DNA from 2 places in the Streptomyces sp. NPDC104761 genome. Region 2 is predicted to be linked to the other one. Evidence: riboswitches for the same ligand, from Rfam matches in the RefSeq annotation. Region 2 holds a riboswitch; the other holds the start of a gene.
What was found. Region 2 has a riboswitch for glycine ahead of gcvP (aminomethyl-transferring glycine dehydrogenase). Riboswitches for the same ligand answer to the same signal wherever they lie in the genome.
Positions count from the first base shown of each region.

Region 1: linked by a shared signal. The riboswitch ahead of gcvT (glycine cleavage system aminomethyltransferase GcvT) and the one ahead of gcvP (aminomethyl-transferring glycine dehydrogenase) in region 2 are both predicted to bind glycine.

Region 1 is NZ_JBVJNZ010000012.1:291,215-298,170, reverse strand. It holds gene glyA (serine hydroxymethyltransferase) at 1-143, opposite strand, end outside; gene gcvH (glycine cleavage system protein GcvH) at 168-545, opposite strand; gene gcvT (glycine cleavage system aminomethyltransferase GcvT) at 657-1,784, opposite strand; glycine riboswitch at 1,833-1,942, opposite strand; glycine riboswitch at 1,943-2,038, opposite strand; gene ACZ63F_RS30370 (AAA family ATPase) at 2,222-2,896, shown strand; gene ACZ63F_RS30365 (enhanced serine sensitivity protein SseB) at 2,996-3,787, shown strand; gene ACZ63F_RS30360 (enhanced serine sensitivity protein SseB C-terminal domain-containing protein) at 3,955-4,746, shown strand; gene ACZ63F_RS30355 (ABC transporter permease) at 5,118-6,125, shown strand; gene ACZ63F_RS30350 (ABC transporter substrate-binding protein) at 6,195-6,956, shown strand, end outside.
Region 2 is NZ_JBVJNZ010000030.1:7,127-14,082, forward strand. It holds gene ftsR (transcriptional regulator FtsR) at 1-297, shown strand, start outside; gene ACZ63F_RS41690 (bifunctional nuclease family protein) at 389-862, shown strand; gene ACZ63F_RS41695 (MerR family transcriptional regulator) at 1,131-1,775, shown strand; gene ACZ63F_RS41700 (DNA polymerase IV) at 1,850-3,214, shown strand; gene ACZ63F_RS41705 (PRC-barrel domain-containing protein) at 3,309-3,689, opposite strand; glycine riboswitch at 3,803-3,896, shown strand; gene gcvP (aminomethyl-transferring glycine dehydrogenase) at 4,074-6,956, shown strand, end outside.

The sequences.
Region 1 (6,956 bases), on a different contig from region 2:
CCCTGGGCCTCCATGACCGCGAGCGGAGCGAAGTTCTCCGAGGCGATCATCTCCAGGGTGGACTGCTGGCGCGCCAGCTCCGCGTCGACCGCGGCTGCCACCTCGGGGTCGAGCTCGTGCAGGGGCGTGTTCAGAAGCGACAACTCAGACATCCGTTCTACGACTCCTCAGCCGGCGGTGAAGGCGGTGTACTCGTCGGCGGAGAGCAGGTCGGCCGGCTCGTCCGTGACGCGCACCTTGAAGAGCCAGCCGTCCTCGAAGGGGGCCGAGTTCACCAGGGACGGGTCGTCGACGACGTCCTCGTTGACCGCGGTGATCTCACCGGTGACCGGGGCGTACAGGTCGGACACCGACTTGGTCGACTCCAGCTCGCCGCAGGACTCGCCCGCGGTCACCGTGTCGCCGACCGCCGGGAGCTGGACGAAGACGACGTCACCGAGCGCGTTGGCCGCGTGCTCCGTGATGCCGACCGTCGCCACGCCGTCCTCGGCGGCCGTGAGCCACTCGTGCTCCTTGCTGTAACGCAGCTGCTGGGGGTTGCTCATGGCCTGAATTCTCCTGTACGCGGGGAAGTGCTGGTGAAGGGGGGACTGCTGGGGATACGCGTGATCAGCGGCGATGTGCGCGGGGTCACGCCCGGTGGGCTGCCCGGTGGGCTACTTCTGGCGCTTGTAGAAGGGCAGTGCCACGACCTCGTACGGCTCGTGACTGCCCCGGATGTCCACGCCCACGCCCGCCGTGCCCGGCGCCGAGTGCGCCGCGTCGACGTACGCCATGGCGATCGGCCTGCCCAGGGTGGGGGAGGGGGCGCCCGAGGTGACCTCTCCGATCACCTCGCCGCCGGCGACCACCGGGTAACCGGCGCGCGGCACCCGGCGGCCCTCGGCGATCAGGCCGACGAGCACCCGCGGCGGGTTCTGCTCGGCGCGGGCGGCGGCCTCGGCGAGCGCGGCGCGCCCCACGAAGTCGCCCTCCTTCTCGAACTTCACCACCCGGCCGAGCCCGGCGTCGAACGGGGTGAGCGAGGTGCTGAGCTCGTGCCCGTACAGCGGCATGCCCGCCTCGAGGCGCAGCGTGTCCCGGCAGGACAGCCCGCATGGCACCAGGCCGGCGCCCTCGCCGGCCTTGGTCAGCGCCTGCCACAGCTCCACCGCGTGCTCCGGCTTCACGAACAGCTCGAAGCCGTCCTCGCCGGTGTAGCCGGTGCGCGCGATCAGCGCCGGAACGCCGGCGACGGTGCCGGGCAGCCCGGCGTAGTACTTCAGCCCGTCCAGGTCGGCGTCGGTGAGGGAGGCGAGGATGCCGGGGGACTCCGGGCCCTGGACGGCGAGCAGCGCGTACGCGTCCCGGTCGTCGCGGACCTCGGCGTCGAACCCGGCGGAGCGCTCCACGAGCGCGTCGAGGACGACCTGGGCGTTGGAGGCGTTGGCGACGACCAGGTACTCGGTCTCGGCCAGCCGGTAGACGATCAGGTCGTCCAGGATGCCGCCGTCGGCCCGGCAGATCATGGTGTAGCGGGCCCGGCCCGTGCCGACGGAGGCGATGTTCCCGACCAGCGCGTGGTTCAGCAGGGCGGCGGCCTGGGGGCCGGTCACGGTGATCTCGCCCATGTGGGAGAGGTCGAAGAGCCCGGCCCTGGTGCGTACGGCAACGTGCTCGTCGCGCTCGGAGCCGTAGCGCAGGGGCATGTCCCAGCCGGCGAAGTCGGTCATGGTCGCGCCGAGCGAGCGGTGCAGGGCGTCGAGCGCGGTGCGGCGGGGTGCGGCGGAATCGGTACTGCTCATCGGTCGGTCGTCTCCCGAAGGTCCCAAGGGCATGACAGGCGAGGGCTGTCCTCCCCATCTGTCATCGGAACCTGAGAGGTTCGCCCTGACCACGGACGTGATCACGGCTTGCACCTTGGGTGGAGCCACTGACACAGCGGCCCGCTTTTCAGATGTGCCTCGCCCGCGCGGTAACGGGGCCTGAGAGATTCAAGGGAGGGACTTGCTCCTTCGGCGCCCCAGCGAACGGCTGGGGACTCTCCCGCGCGGATTCAAGCGGCCGGTATGCAGTTGGCGCGGACATCATTGCACGCCGCCCGGGGCCGTGGCAGGCCCGACCCGTCCCGCGCCTTTGTGACGGCCCTGTGGCAGGACGCGAACGGAACCGCGAGACACCGTGCATTACCTTCTCTTTACGGTTCGTGGGGAAAACCTTTCCTGAACCCCCAGGGAGGACGATCACGGTGACAAGGACCACGGCATACGCGACGACGACTGGCATCGCCCTGCCCCGGCAGCCGGCGGCCCCGGCCCGCGAGCGGTGCGACGAGCTCGCCGCGCCGGTCGTCCGCGACCTGCGCGGCCGGGCCGGGCACAGCCCGCACGGCCTGCTCTTCGGCCCCCGGGACCTGGTCGTGGTCACCGGGCTGCCCGGCAGCGGAAAATCCACCCTGATGCACCGCACCGTGCAGGGCATCCGCATCGACTCCCAGGACACCCGCGACCGCTGGGACGCCCGCCTGGCCCGTCTCCTGCCGTACGCCGTCTACCGCCCGCTGGTCCGCCTCGCCCACTACGCCGGGCTGCGCCGCGCCCTCGGCACCGGCGAGGGCGTGGTCGTGCACGACTGCGGGACCCAGGCCTGGGTGCGCGACTGGCTGGCCCGGGAGGCCCGCCGCCGCGGCGGCACCCTGCACCTGCTGCTGCTCGACGTCACGCCGGGCACGGCCCTGGACGGCCAGCGCGAGCGCGGCCGGGGCGTCTCCCGGTACGCCTTCCTGCGCCACCGCAGGGCGGCCGGCCGGCTGCTGCGGGCGGCGGAGAGGGGCAGACTTCCCGAGGGCGTCGGCTCGGCGGTCCTCCTCGACCGGGCCGCGGCGGACGTACTGCGCCGGATCGGCTTCGCGGGCTGAGGCCGCCATCGGGGCCGAACCGGCTGGTGGGGTGGCTTTGTCGGCGTCACCCGCTAGCCTTTCCAGCCTCAGCAGCGGTTTCCAGCAGGCGGTAGGCAGATGGACTTCCCGGCGGACATTCCCGCGGACTTCCCGGCACAGGCGCACCCCCACCCGCACGGCGGGTGGCCCGGCAACGAACTGGAGGAGGTCCTGTCGGCCTCCCTCGGCGTGCCCGCGGCGGCCGGCCGGCTCATCGAGGTACTGGGCCGGAGCTTCCTGTGGATCCCGCTGCCCGAGGGCGGCGGCCCGCACAGCGGCCCGCTGGACCTGCCCACCACGCAGATCGAGGGCCAGGTGTACGTGCCGGTCTTCAGCTCCGAGGAGCAGTTCCGGCAGGTGGCCGGCTCCCACCTGTCGTACACGATCGCCCCGGCGGTCGAGTTCGCCCGCGGACTGCCCCCGCAGGTCGGCATCGCCGTCAACCCCGGGGGTGTCGTGGGTGTCCCGCTGCCGCCGGAGGCGGTCGCCCAGCTCTGCCGGGCCGGCCGCACCGAACTGGACGGTCCCGCCTCCGGCGGCCGGGTCCGCCTCTTCGAACCGGACTGGCAGGACGACCCGGTGGACTTCCTGGCCGCGGCGTCGGCGGAGTTCGCGGCGATCGGCGTGGTCGCCACGGCCCGCCGCTGCCTGGCCGCCATCGAGACGGCCGACCCGGTGATGTTCGTGGGCATCGAACTCTCCCAGTGGGAGGGCGACTTGCGCGCCCTGCCCCTGGAGGCCCTGGGCAGGGCGCTGGGCCGGGTCCCGGTGAAGTGGCCGGTGAACCTGGTCCTCCTGGACGTGGCGGACGACCCGGTGGGCCACTGGATGCGCGAGAGCGTGCGCCCCTTCTATCAGTACGGTCACTAGGAACGCCCTGGGGCAGCCGACTCGGGGCGCGGGGTACTGCGCGCTCGGTCACGACGGGACCCGCACCCGCCGACGGACAATCGGCGCCACCCCCTTGGCGCTTAAGCTGTCTCCAAACGCGGGGCGGTCCTCCGAACGCGGGGCACCAGATGAAGGGGCGGTAACACGTGAGCGCCAGCGGCACCGCGGCGGCCGGACAGGTCGAGCACATGCTGCGCCAGGTAACCCCCGGGCGCTACGACGCCTACGAGGCACTCCTCCGCGCCCTCGCCACGCCCTCCTCCGGTCAGATCTGGATGCTGCTCTGGCACGGTCAGGCCGGCTCCCCCGACGCCCAGTACGGGAACATGGAGGTCGAGGGCCACGGCTACGCCCCCTGCGTGACCTCGGCCCAGGAACTCTCCGCGAGCGGCTGGAACCGCTCGTACGAGGTGGTCGACGGCGTCGACGTGGCCCGCACGCTCTACCCCGACCACTTCGGCCTCTGGCTCAACCCGCACGCGCCGGGCGGCGGCGTCGGCATCCCCTGGCTGGACCTGCGCCGCATCGCCACCGGCCTGGACCGCCAGCCGGCCGGGCCGCTCAGGATCACCGAACCGGCCATCGAGGTCCCGCAGTTCTACGCCCTGCTCACACAGAACGCCCACCGCACCCCCGCCATCCGCTCGCTGCGCCGCGCCTGGGTGCAGCCGGCCCTCGGGGCGCCGTACCTCGCGATCGGCCTGGACGTCTACGACACCTCGCCGTCGGCCGTGGACTCGGTGCGGGGGATGATGCAGCAGTCGATCGGCGCGGTGCCGGACGGACTGCCGGTCTCGACGGTCGCGATGACCGACGAGTACGACCCGGTCGTGATGTGGATGCGGGCGACGGCACGGCCCTTCTACGACCGCGAGGCCCACGCGGCGCCGGCACCGGCGGCGGGGTACGGCTATCCGCCCGCGCCCGGCGTCTACTGACCGCGCTGCGCGCCTCCCGCAGGGGGAGTTCGACGGGCCCGGCCGACGGCGTAGCGTAGCGCCGGGAACTGCGGCGGCTGAGGCGGACGAAGCCGGTCTGCGCGCGTAGTCCGCGGACATACGTCAGCTCATGCGCCGTCTTGTCAAGGTATGTCCGTGTCCGGCGGGCGTTACCCGACGTTCGGATAACGAAACTACATGCTCGTATCACGGTTGCGCATCCATTCACCGCCAACTCTGGCAACCAGTCGCCACAGCGTTGAAGACTCGCGCTTCATGGGGTGTTTCACCCTGCCCAGGAGAGAGCGATCATGCCGCTACCAGCGGCAAGTGCAAGCCGGCTACAGCCGGTTGAGAGGGGTCCCTGCCAGATGACGGCACCATTGCACGAGCCGACCGCGGAGGCGGCCCCGAGTGCGGCCGAAGAAGCGGCAGCTGCCAACGCCGGTGACAAGGCCGTGCAGGGACGTTCCCTGGGCCGGATCGCCTGGGAGCGCCTCAAGCGCGACAAACTCGCCCTCACGGGCGGCGTCGTCGTGCTTCTCCTCATCCTGGTCGCCGTCCTCGCCCCAGTGATCGCCAACCTGGTCGGCCAGGATCCGGACACCTTCCACGAGAGCCTCATCGACCCTCTGTTCGGCACACCCAAGGGATCGTTGGGCGGCATCAGCGGCGACCACCTGCTCGGCGTCGAGCCCGTCAACGGCCGGGACATCTTCGCGCGGATCCTCTACGGCGCCCAGATCTCGCTCCTCGTGGGCTTCCTGTCCGCGATCGTCGCCGTCGTCCTCGGCACCGTCCTCGGCATCCTGGCCGGCTTCTTCGGCGGCTGGGTCGACTCGGCGATCAGCCGTGTCATGGACGGTCTGCTGGCCTTCCCGCAGCTGCTCTTCATCATCGCGCTGGTCTCCGTGATGCCGAACGACATGCTGGGGCTGAGCGGTTCCAGCGTGCGTGTCTTCGTGATGATCCTGGTCATCGGCTTCTTCGGCTGGCCGTACATCGGACGCGTGGTGCGCGGACAGACCCTCTCGATGCGTGAGCGCGAGTACGTCGAGGCCGCCCGATCGCTGGGTGCCGGGCGCTTCTACATCCTGTTCAAGGAACTGCTGCCCAACCTGGTCGCGCCGATCATCGTCTACACGACGATGATGATCCCCACCAACATCCTCACCGAGGCGGCACTCAGCTTCCTGGGCGTGGGCGTCAAGCCGCCCACGTCCTCCTGGGGGCAGATGCTCTCCACCGCGATCGACTACTACGACTCGGACCCCATGTACATGGTGGTCCCCGGCGTGGCGATCTTCATCACCGTTCTTGCCTTCAACCTCTTCGGCGACGGCGTGCGGGACGCGCTGGACCCGAAGGGCTCCCGCTGAACCGCCTTACCCCAAGCGTCCCGTGCCATCTACACGGGGTCTCTCATCTAATCCGGAGGATCCGAGATCGTGACTACCCAACGCACCTCAGGGCGGCGTAAGCAGGCGTATGCCGCTGCTGCCGCGGTAGCCGGCATGCTGGCCTTGGCAGCGTGCGGCGGCGGCAACAGCAGCGGCGACGGCGGTTCGAAGAACGGCGCCGCCGGCTTCGACGCGGCGAACAACAAGGTCGCCCAGGCCTCGCTGGTGAAGAAGGGCGGCGAGCTCAAGTTCGTCTCCGCCCAGGACGCCGACTTCTGGGACACCACGCGCGGTTACTACGGCTTCATGTGGGACTTCTCGCGGTACTACAGCCGTCAGCTGCTCACCTTCAAGACCGAGCCGGGTGCCGCGGGCGCCGAGCTCACGCCCGACCTGGCCACCGACATGGGACAGGTCTCGGCCGACGGCAAGACCTACACCTTCCACCTGCGTGACGGGATCACCTGGGAGGACGGCAAGGCCATCACCTCCCAGGACATCAAGTACGGCATCGAGCGGGTCTGGGCGCAGGACGTGCTGTCCGGCGGTCCGATCTACCTCCAGCAGATGCTCGACCCCAACAACACCTACAAGGGTCCCTACAAGGACACCTCGAAGGACCACCTGGGCCTGAAGGCGATCTCCACGCCCGACGCCAAGACGATCGTCTTCCACCTGCCCAAGGCGAACGCGGACTTCAAGCAGGTCCTCGCCATGGTCACGGCGTCCCCGGTCCGCCAGGACAAGGACACCAAGGCGAAGTACACGCTGCACCCCTTCTCCTCCGGCCCGTACAAGTTCCAGTCGTAC
Region 2 (6,956 bases):
TCGTACGGACTGATCACTCCGCTGGAGGAGGGCGTCTACGACGCCGAGACGGTCACCGTGGCCTCGCTCGTGGCGGAGCTGGGCCGGTTCGGGATCGAGCCGCGCCATCTGCGGGCGATGAAGGCCGCCGCCGACCGGGAGGCCGGCCTGGTGGACCAGGTGGTGGCACCGCTCAAGCGCCACCGCAATCCGCAGACCAGGGCCCATGCTCAGGCCCGTACGAAGGAGCTGGCGGCGCTCACCGTGAAGCTGCACGCCGCGCTGGTGCAGACGGCGCTGGGGGTGCGGCTGCCGTGAGCACCACGACAGGGCCCGGGCGGAGGCCGGATCGGGCGCGCGTTCCGGGCCCGACTACCCAAACGTCCCGGGCACGGCCTAGGGTTGCTGTGTGAACGAGCTCGATGTCGTAGGTGTCCGGGTGGAAATGCCCTCCAACCAACCGATCGTGCTCCTGCGCGAAGTGGGAGGCGACCGTTACCTCCCCATCTGGATCGGGCCGGGGGAGGCGACGGCGATCGCATTCGCCCAGCAGGGCATGGCGCCCGCCAGGCCGCTGACGCACGACCTGTTCAAGGACGTGCTGGAGGCCGTTGGCCAGGAGCTCAGCGAAGTACGCATCACGGACCTGCGTGAAGGCGTCTTCTACGCGGAGCTGGTCTTCGCCAGTGGGGTCGAGGTGAGCGCCAGGCCGTCCGACGCCATAGCGCTGGCGCTGCGCACCGGAACGCCGATCTACGGCAGTGACACGGTGCTGGACGACGCGGGCATCGCGATCCCGGACGAGCAGGAGGACGAGGTGGAGAAGTTCCGCGAGTTCCTCGACCAGATCTCGCCCGAGGACTTCGGCACCAGCAGCCAGTGACCGACCGGCACGGCCCGTCATCCACCGCGAGGTCGGAGACGGGCCGGATCACGGCAGGTCACGGGCCGAAACTCATGGGCAATTGCCAGCGGCCATTGAGAGCGTCCTACGGCTTCCCGCCAGAGCATTCGGCTAGCCTTTCCCCGCGGTGGGGCACGGGAAACCACTCCTAGGGTGATTATCACTCGGCGTGCCGAGTGTGGCGATCGTTGACGCACCCCTGGTGACTGCCTACCGTCGAGAAGGCAGGTCAAGGACGGAGGTCGGCGTGAGAAGCAGCGGCGACGGTATGGCTGGGGGTGCCCCCGGACGCGGTTTCGGGGAGAGCGGTCCGTCCCCGCTTCACAGCAGCATTGCCGGTCACGCCCCGCAGCGGCCGACCGCAGTGCCGAGCGGCGGAGGGGCGGCGTCCATGGCCACCGAGGAGATCGGCTACCGCGGGCCCACGGCCTGCGCGGCGGCCGGCATCACCTACCGGCAGCTCGACTACTGGGCCCGCACCGGCCTGGTCGAGCCCAGCGTGCGGCCCGCCTACGGGTCGGGCACCCAGCGTCTGTACAGTTTCCGGGACGTCGTCGTCCTGAAGATCGTCAAGCGGTTCCTGGACACCGGGGTCTCCCTCCAGAACATCCGCACCGCCGTCCAGCACCTGAGAGAACGCGGTTTCCGCGACCTGGAGCGCATGACCCTGATGAGCGACGGTGCCACGGTCTACGAGTGCACCTCGCCCGACGAGGTGCACGCCCTGCTCCAGGGCGGTCAGGGCATCTTCGGGATCGCGGTCGGCGTGGTGTGGCGGGACGTGGAGAACGCGCTCTCCCAGCTGCACGGCGAACGCGTCGACACCGGCGAGACGCTCGTCGGCCACAACCCCGCCGACGAACTGGCCCGGCGGCGCAACCGGGCGGTCTGAGGGCTTGCGGTCAATGCCCCGGCACGGGAAACGGTGCCGGGGCATTGTCAGTGGTGTGGTGCAGCATCGGAGATGTGAGAAACGCGCCCACGATCCTGCATCTCGACATGGATGCCTTCTTCGCCTCGGTGGAGCAGGCGTCCAAGCCGAGCCTGCGCGGGAAGGCCGTGGTCGTGGGCGGGCTCGGCCCGCGCGGTGTGGTGGCCACCGCGTCCTACGAGGCCCGGGTGTTCGGGGTGCACTCCGCGATGCCGATGGCCCAGGCACGGCGGCTGGCGCCGAACGCCGCGTATCTGGTGCCGCGCTTCGGGCTGTACCGGTCGATCAGTGAGCAGGTGATGGGGCTGCTGCGTGGCCTCTCGCCGCTCGTGGAGCCGCTCAGCCTGGACGAGGCCTTCGTCGATCTGGAGGCCGGTGCGGTGGCCTGGGACGCCGCGTCCGCGCAGCTGGTGGGGGAGAGGCTGCGCGCCGACATACGGTCCGTCACGGGGCTCTCCGGGTCCGTCGGGCTCGCCGCCTCCAAGATGCTCGCGAAGATCGCCTCCGAGCAGGCCAAGCCCGACGGGCTCGTGCTGATCGAGCCGGGCACGGAGCGGGCGATGCTGGGGCCGATGACGGTGCGGACCCTGCCGGGGGTGGGGCCGGCGACGGGAGACCATCTGCGGCGGGCGGGGATCACCACGGTCGACGACATCGCCGAGGCGGGCGAGGACGAGCTGGTACGGCTGCTGGGCAAGGCCCACGGACACGCGCTGTACGCGATGGCGCTCGCGCACGACGAGCGGCCCGTGGTGGCCGAGCGGGAGGCCAAGTCGGTGTCCGTCGAGGACACCTACGACGTGGACATCCACGACCGGCTGCGGGTGGGGATGGAAGTGCAGCGGCTGGCCGACCGGTGTGTAAGGCGGCTGCGGGGGGCCGGGCTGTCCGGGCGGACCATCGTGCTGAAGGTGCGGCGGTACGACTTCTCGACGCTCACCAGGTCCGAGACGCTCAGGGGGCCGACCGACGACCCGGCGGTGGTGCGGGAGGCGGCGGCGCGGCTGCTGGACTCGGTGGACACGACGGGGGGTGTACGCCTGCTGGGGGTGGGGGTGACGGGGCTGGCCGACTACACGCAGGAGGACCTGTTCGCGCAGGCGGCGGCCGGGGAGGGGGCGGCGGAGTTCACAGCGGAGGACGAGGCTGCGGAGCCGGTCACCGAGGAGCAGGCGGCTGCCGAGCGGCGGTGGCCCGCGGGGCACGACGTGCGGCACTCCGAGTACGGACACGGATGGGTGCAGGGGAGTGGGCTGGGGCGGGTGACGGTGCGGTTCGAGACGCCGGGGTCGGTCGGGCCGGGGAGAGTGCGGACGTTCCGGGTCGAGGATCCCGAGCTGGAGCCCGCGGAGCCATTGCCGTTGGTGCCGGGGAGTCCGGCGGACGGCGTGCGTGCGTGACCGCGGGTGGAGCTGGGCGGGGGTGGGGACGCTTACCGGCCCATCGCCCCAGCGGCACGACTGCCCGCAGCCATGTGCTTCGGCCGCGTCGGCCTCACGCGCCCGCGTCCTCCGTTCCCGCCAGCTTGCCGAAGTCGTGGTCCGGATGGTCCTGTGGCGGGGCGCTCGTGTCCAGGCCGTAGTGGTGGTAGAGCTGCAGCTCCTGTTCGGGGGAGAGGTGGCGGCCCACGCCGAAGTCGGGGGCGTCTTTGATCAGGGCGCGGTCGAAGGGGACCTGAAGAGTGCCCTCGACCAGTTCGCTGGGTTCCAGGGGGACGAAGGCGTCCCTGGAGAACAGGCCGGTGCGTATGGCCGCCCACTCCGGCACGCCCGTCGCGTCGTCGAGGTACACCTCGTCGATCGTGCCGATCTTCGTGCCGTTGCGGTCGAACGCCTTGCGGCCGATCAGGTTGCGCGGATCGATGTCGGTCTGCACGGGCCCTCCACTTGGTCGCAACTCATCCGTAAGCACTACAAAAGAGCACATTGAAGGAGGCGGCCACTCGAAGGCTCCGGTGTTGCCCCCGCTGGTAGGCTGACAGCGGCTGCTGACCCCGTGCGGGAGAGTCCTCCGGGAAACCGGAGGCGCCGAAGGAGCAAATCCTCCCCGGAATCTCTCAGGCCCACGTACCGCACGGACGAGGTCACTCTGGAAAGCAGGGCGGATGTCGACGGTGTCCGCTCTCACCGACGGTGCAAGCCGATGGCCCGCTAGGGCGCACCGGCGAAGCTCTCAGGTCAGATGACAGAGGGGGAGGCCGTCGGGGTACCCGTGCCGGGGTACCCCTCGAAGGTCGCGTCAGACCAGGAGGCCTCCGCAATGACCGCCCAGCGCATCCCGCTCTCCGAACTCGAGCAGGGTATTCCCTTCGAGCAGCGCCATATCGGCCCCGACCACGAGGCGCGGGCCAAGATGCTCGCCCAGGTCGGCTACGGCTCGCTCGACGAGCTGACCGCCGCCGCCGTGCCGGACGTGATCAAGAACGCCGACCGGCTCGACCTGCCCGGTGCCCGCACCGAGGCCGAGGTGCTGGCCGAACTGCGCTCCCTGGCCGACCGGAACCAGGTGCTCGACTCGATGATCGGCCTGGGGTACTACGGGACCTTCACGCCGCCCGTCATCCTGCGCAACGTGATGGAGAACCCCGCCTGGTACACGGCCTACACGCCGTACCAGCCGGAGATCTCCCAGGGGCGCCTGGAAGCGCTGCTGAACTTCCAGACCGTGGTCGCCGACCTCACCGGGCTGCCCACCTCCGGTGCCTCGCTGCTCGACGAGGGCACGGCCGCCGCCGAGGCGATGGCCCTCTCGCTGCGCATGGGCAAGAACAAGAAGGGCGTCTTCGTCGTCGACGCGGACGCGCTGCCGCAGACCGTCGCCGTGATCCAGACCCGGGCCGAGCCCACGGGCGTGGAGGTCGTGGTCGCCGACCTCACCGACGGCATTCCGGCGGAGCTCGCCGGGCGGGAGATCAACGGGGTGCTCGTCCAGTACCCCGGCGCCTCCGGTGCCGTACGCGACATCAAGGCCGTCGTCGAGCAGGCGCACGAGGTGGGTGCGCTCGTCACCGTCGCCGCCGACCTGCTCGCGCTCACCCTGCTGACCTCGCCCGGTGAGCTCGGGGCCGACATCGCCGTCGGCACCACCCAGCGGTTCGGTGTGCCGATGGGCTTCGGCGGTCCGCACGCCGGTTACATGGCGGTCCGCGAGAAGTTCGCGCGCAGCCTGCCCGGGCGCCTCGTGGGTGTCTCCGTGGACGCCGACGGGAACAAGGCGTACCGGCTGGCGCTGCAGACCCGCGAGCAGCACATCCGGCGGGAGAAGGCCACCAGCAACATCTGCACCGCGCAGGTGCTGCTCGCCGTGATGGCCGGCATGTACGCCGTCTACCACGGGCCCGAGGGGCTCAGGGCCATCGCGCAGCGGACGCACCGCTACGCCACGATCCTCGCCGCGGGGCTCACGGCCGGCGGTGTCGAGATCGTGCACGGCGCCTACTTCGACACCCTCACCGCGCGCGTGCCCGGCAAGGCCGCCGGGATCGCCGCCGCCGCCCGCGAGGCCGGTGTCAACCTGCGGCTCGTCGATGCCGACCACGTCTCCATGGCCTGCGACGAGACCACCACCCGCGCCCAGCTGAGCGCCGTCTGGACGGCCTTCGGCGTCAAGGGCGACGTCGAGGCGCTGGACGCCGTCGTCGAGGACTCGCTCCCCGAGGCGCTGCTGCGCACCGACGGCTACCTGACCCACCCCGTCTTCCAGCAGCACCGCTCCGAGACCGCGATGCTCCGCTACCTGCGCAGGCTCGCGGACCGGGACTACGCGCTGGACCGCGGCATGATCCCGCTGGGCTCCTGCACCATGAAGCTCAACGCGACCACCGAGATGGAGCCGGTCACCTGGCCCGAGTTCGGCCAGCTGCACCCGTTCGCGCCCGCCGAGCAGGCGCAGGGCTACCTGACCCTGATCCGGGAGCTGGAGGAGCGGCTCGCCGAGGTCACCGGCTACGACAAGGTGTCCCTGCAGCCCAACGCCGGATCGCAGGGCGAGTTCGCCGGCCTGCTCGCCGTGCGCGCGTACCACCGCGCCAACGGCGACGCACAGCGGACCGTGTGCCTGATCCCGTCGTCCGCACACGGCACCAACGCCGCCAGCGCCGTCATGGCGGGCATGAAGGTCGTCGTCGTGAAGACCGCCGAGGACGGCGAGATCGACGTCGCCGACCTGCGGGCGAAGATCGAGCAGCACCGCGACGAACTCGCCGTGCTGATGATCACCTACCCGTCCACGCACGGGGTTTTCGAGGAGCACGTCGCCGACATCTGCGCGCAGGTGCACGAGGCCGGCGGACAGGTCTACGTCGACGGCGCCAACCTCAACGCCCTGGTCGGCGTCGCCAAGCCGGGCCACTTCGGCGGCGACGTCTCCCACCTCAACCTGCACAAGACCTTCTGCATCCCGCACGGCGGCGGCGGTCCCGGTGTCGGTCCGGTGGCCGTACGGGCGCACCTGGCGCCGTACCTGCCGAACCACCCGCTGCAGCCGGCCGCCGGCCCTGAGACGGGTGTCGGGCCGATCTCGGCCGCGCCGTGGGGCTCGGCGGGGATCCTGCCGATCTCGTGGGCGTACGTCCGGCTCATGGGCGGCGAGGGACTGAAGCGGGCCACCCAGGTGGCCGTGCTCAGCGCCAACTACGTCGCCAAGCGGCTGGAGCCGCACTTCCCCGTGCTCTACACCGGGCCCGGCGGCCTCGTCGCGCACGAGTGCATCATCGACCTGCGGCCGCTGACCAAGGCGACCGGCGTGAGCGTCGACGACGTCGCCAAGCGGCTCATCGACTACGGCTTCCACGCGCCGACGATGTCCTTCCCGGTGGCCGGCACGCTGATGATCGAGCCGACCGAGTCCGAGGACCTCGCTGAGCTGGACCGGTTCTGCGAGGCGATGATCGCCATCCGTGCGGAGATCGACAAGGTCGGAGCGGGCGAGTGGTCCGCCGCCGACAACCCGCTGCGTGGTGCTCCGCACACCGCCGCCGCGCTGGGCGGCGAGTGGAAGCACGAGTACAGCAGGGAGGAGGCCGTCTTCCCCGCCGGAGTGTCCGCCGCCGACAAGTACTGGCCGCCGGTGCGCCGGATCGACCAGGCCTTCGGCGACCGGAACCTGGTGTGCTCGTGCCCGCCGCTGGACGCGTACGAGGAC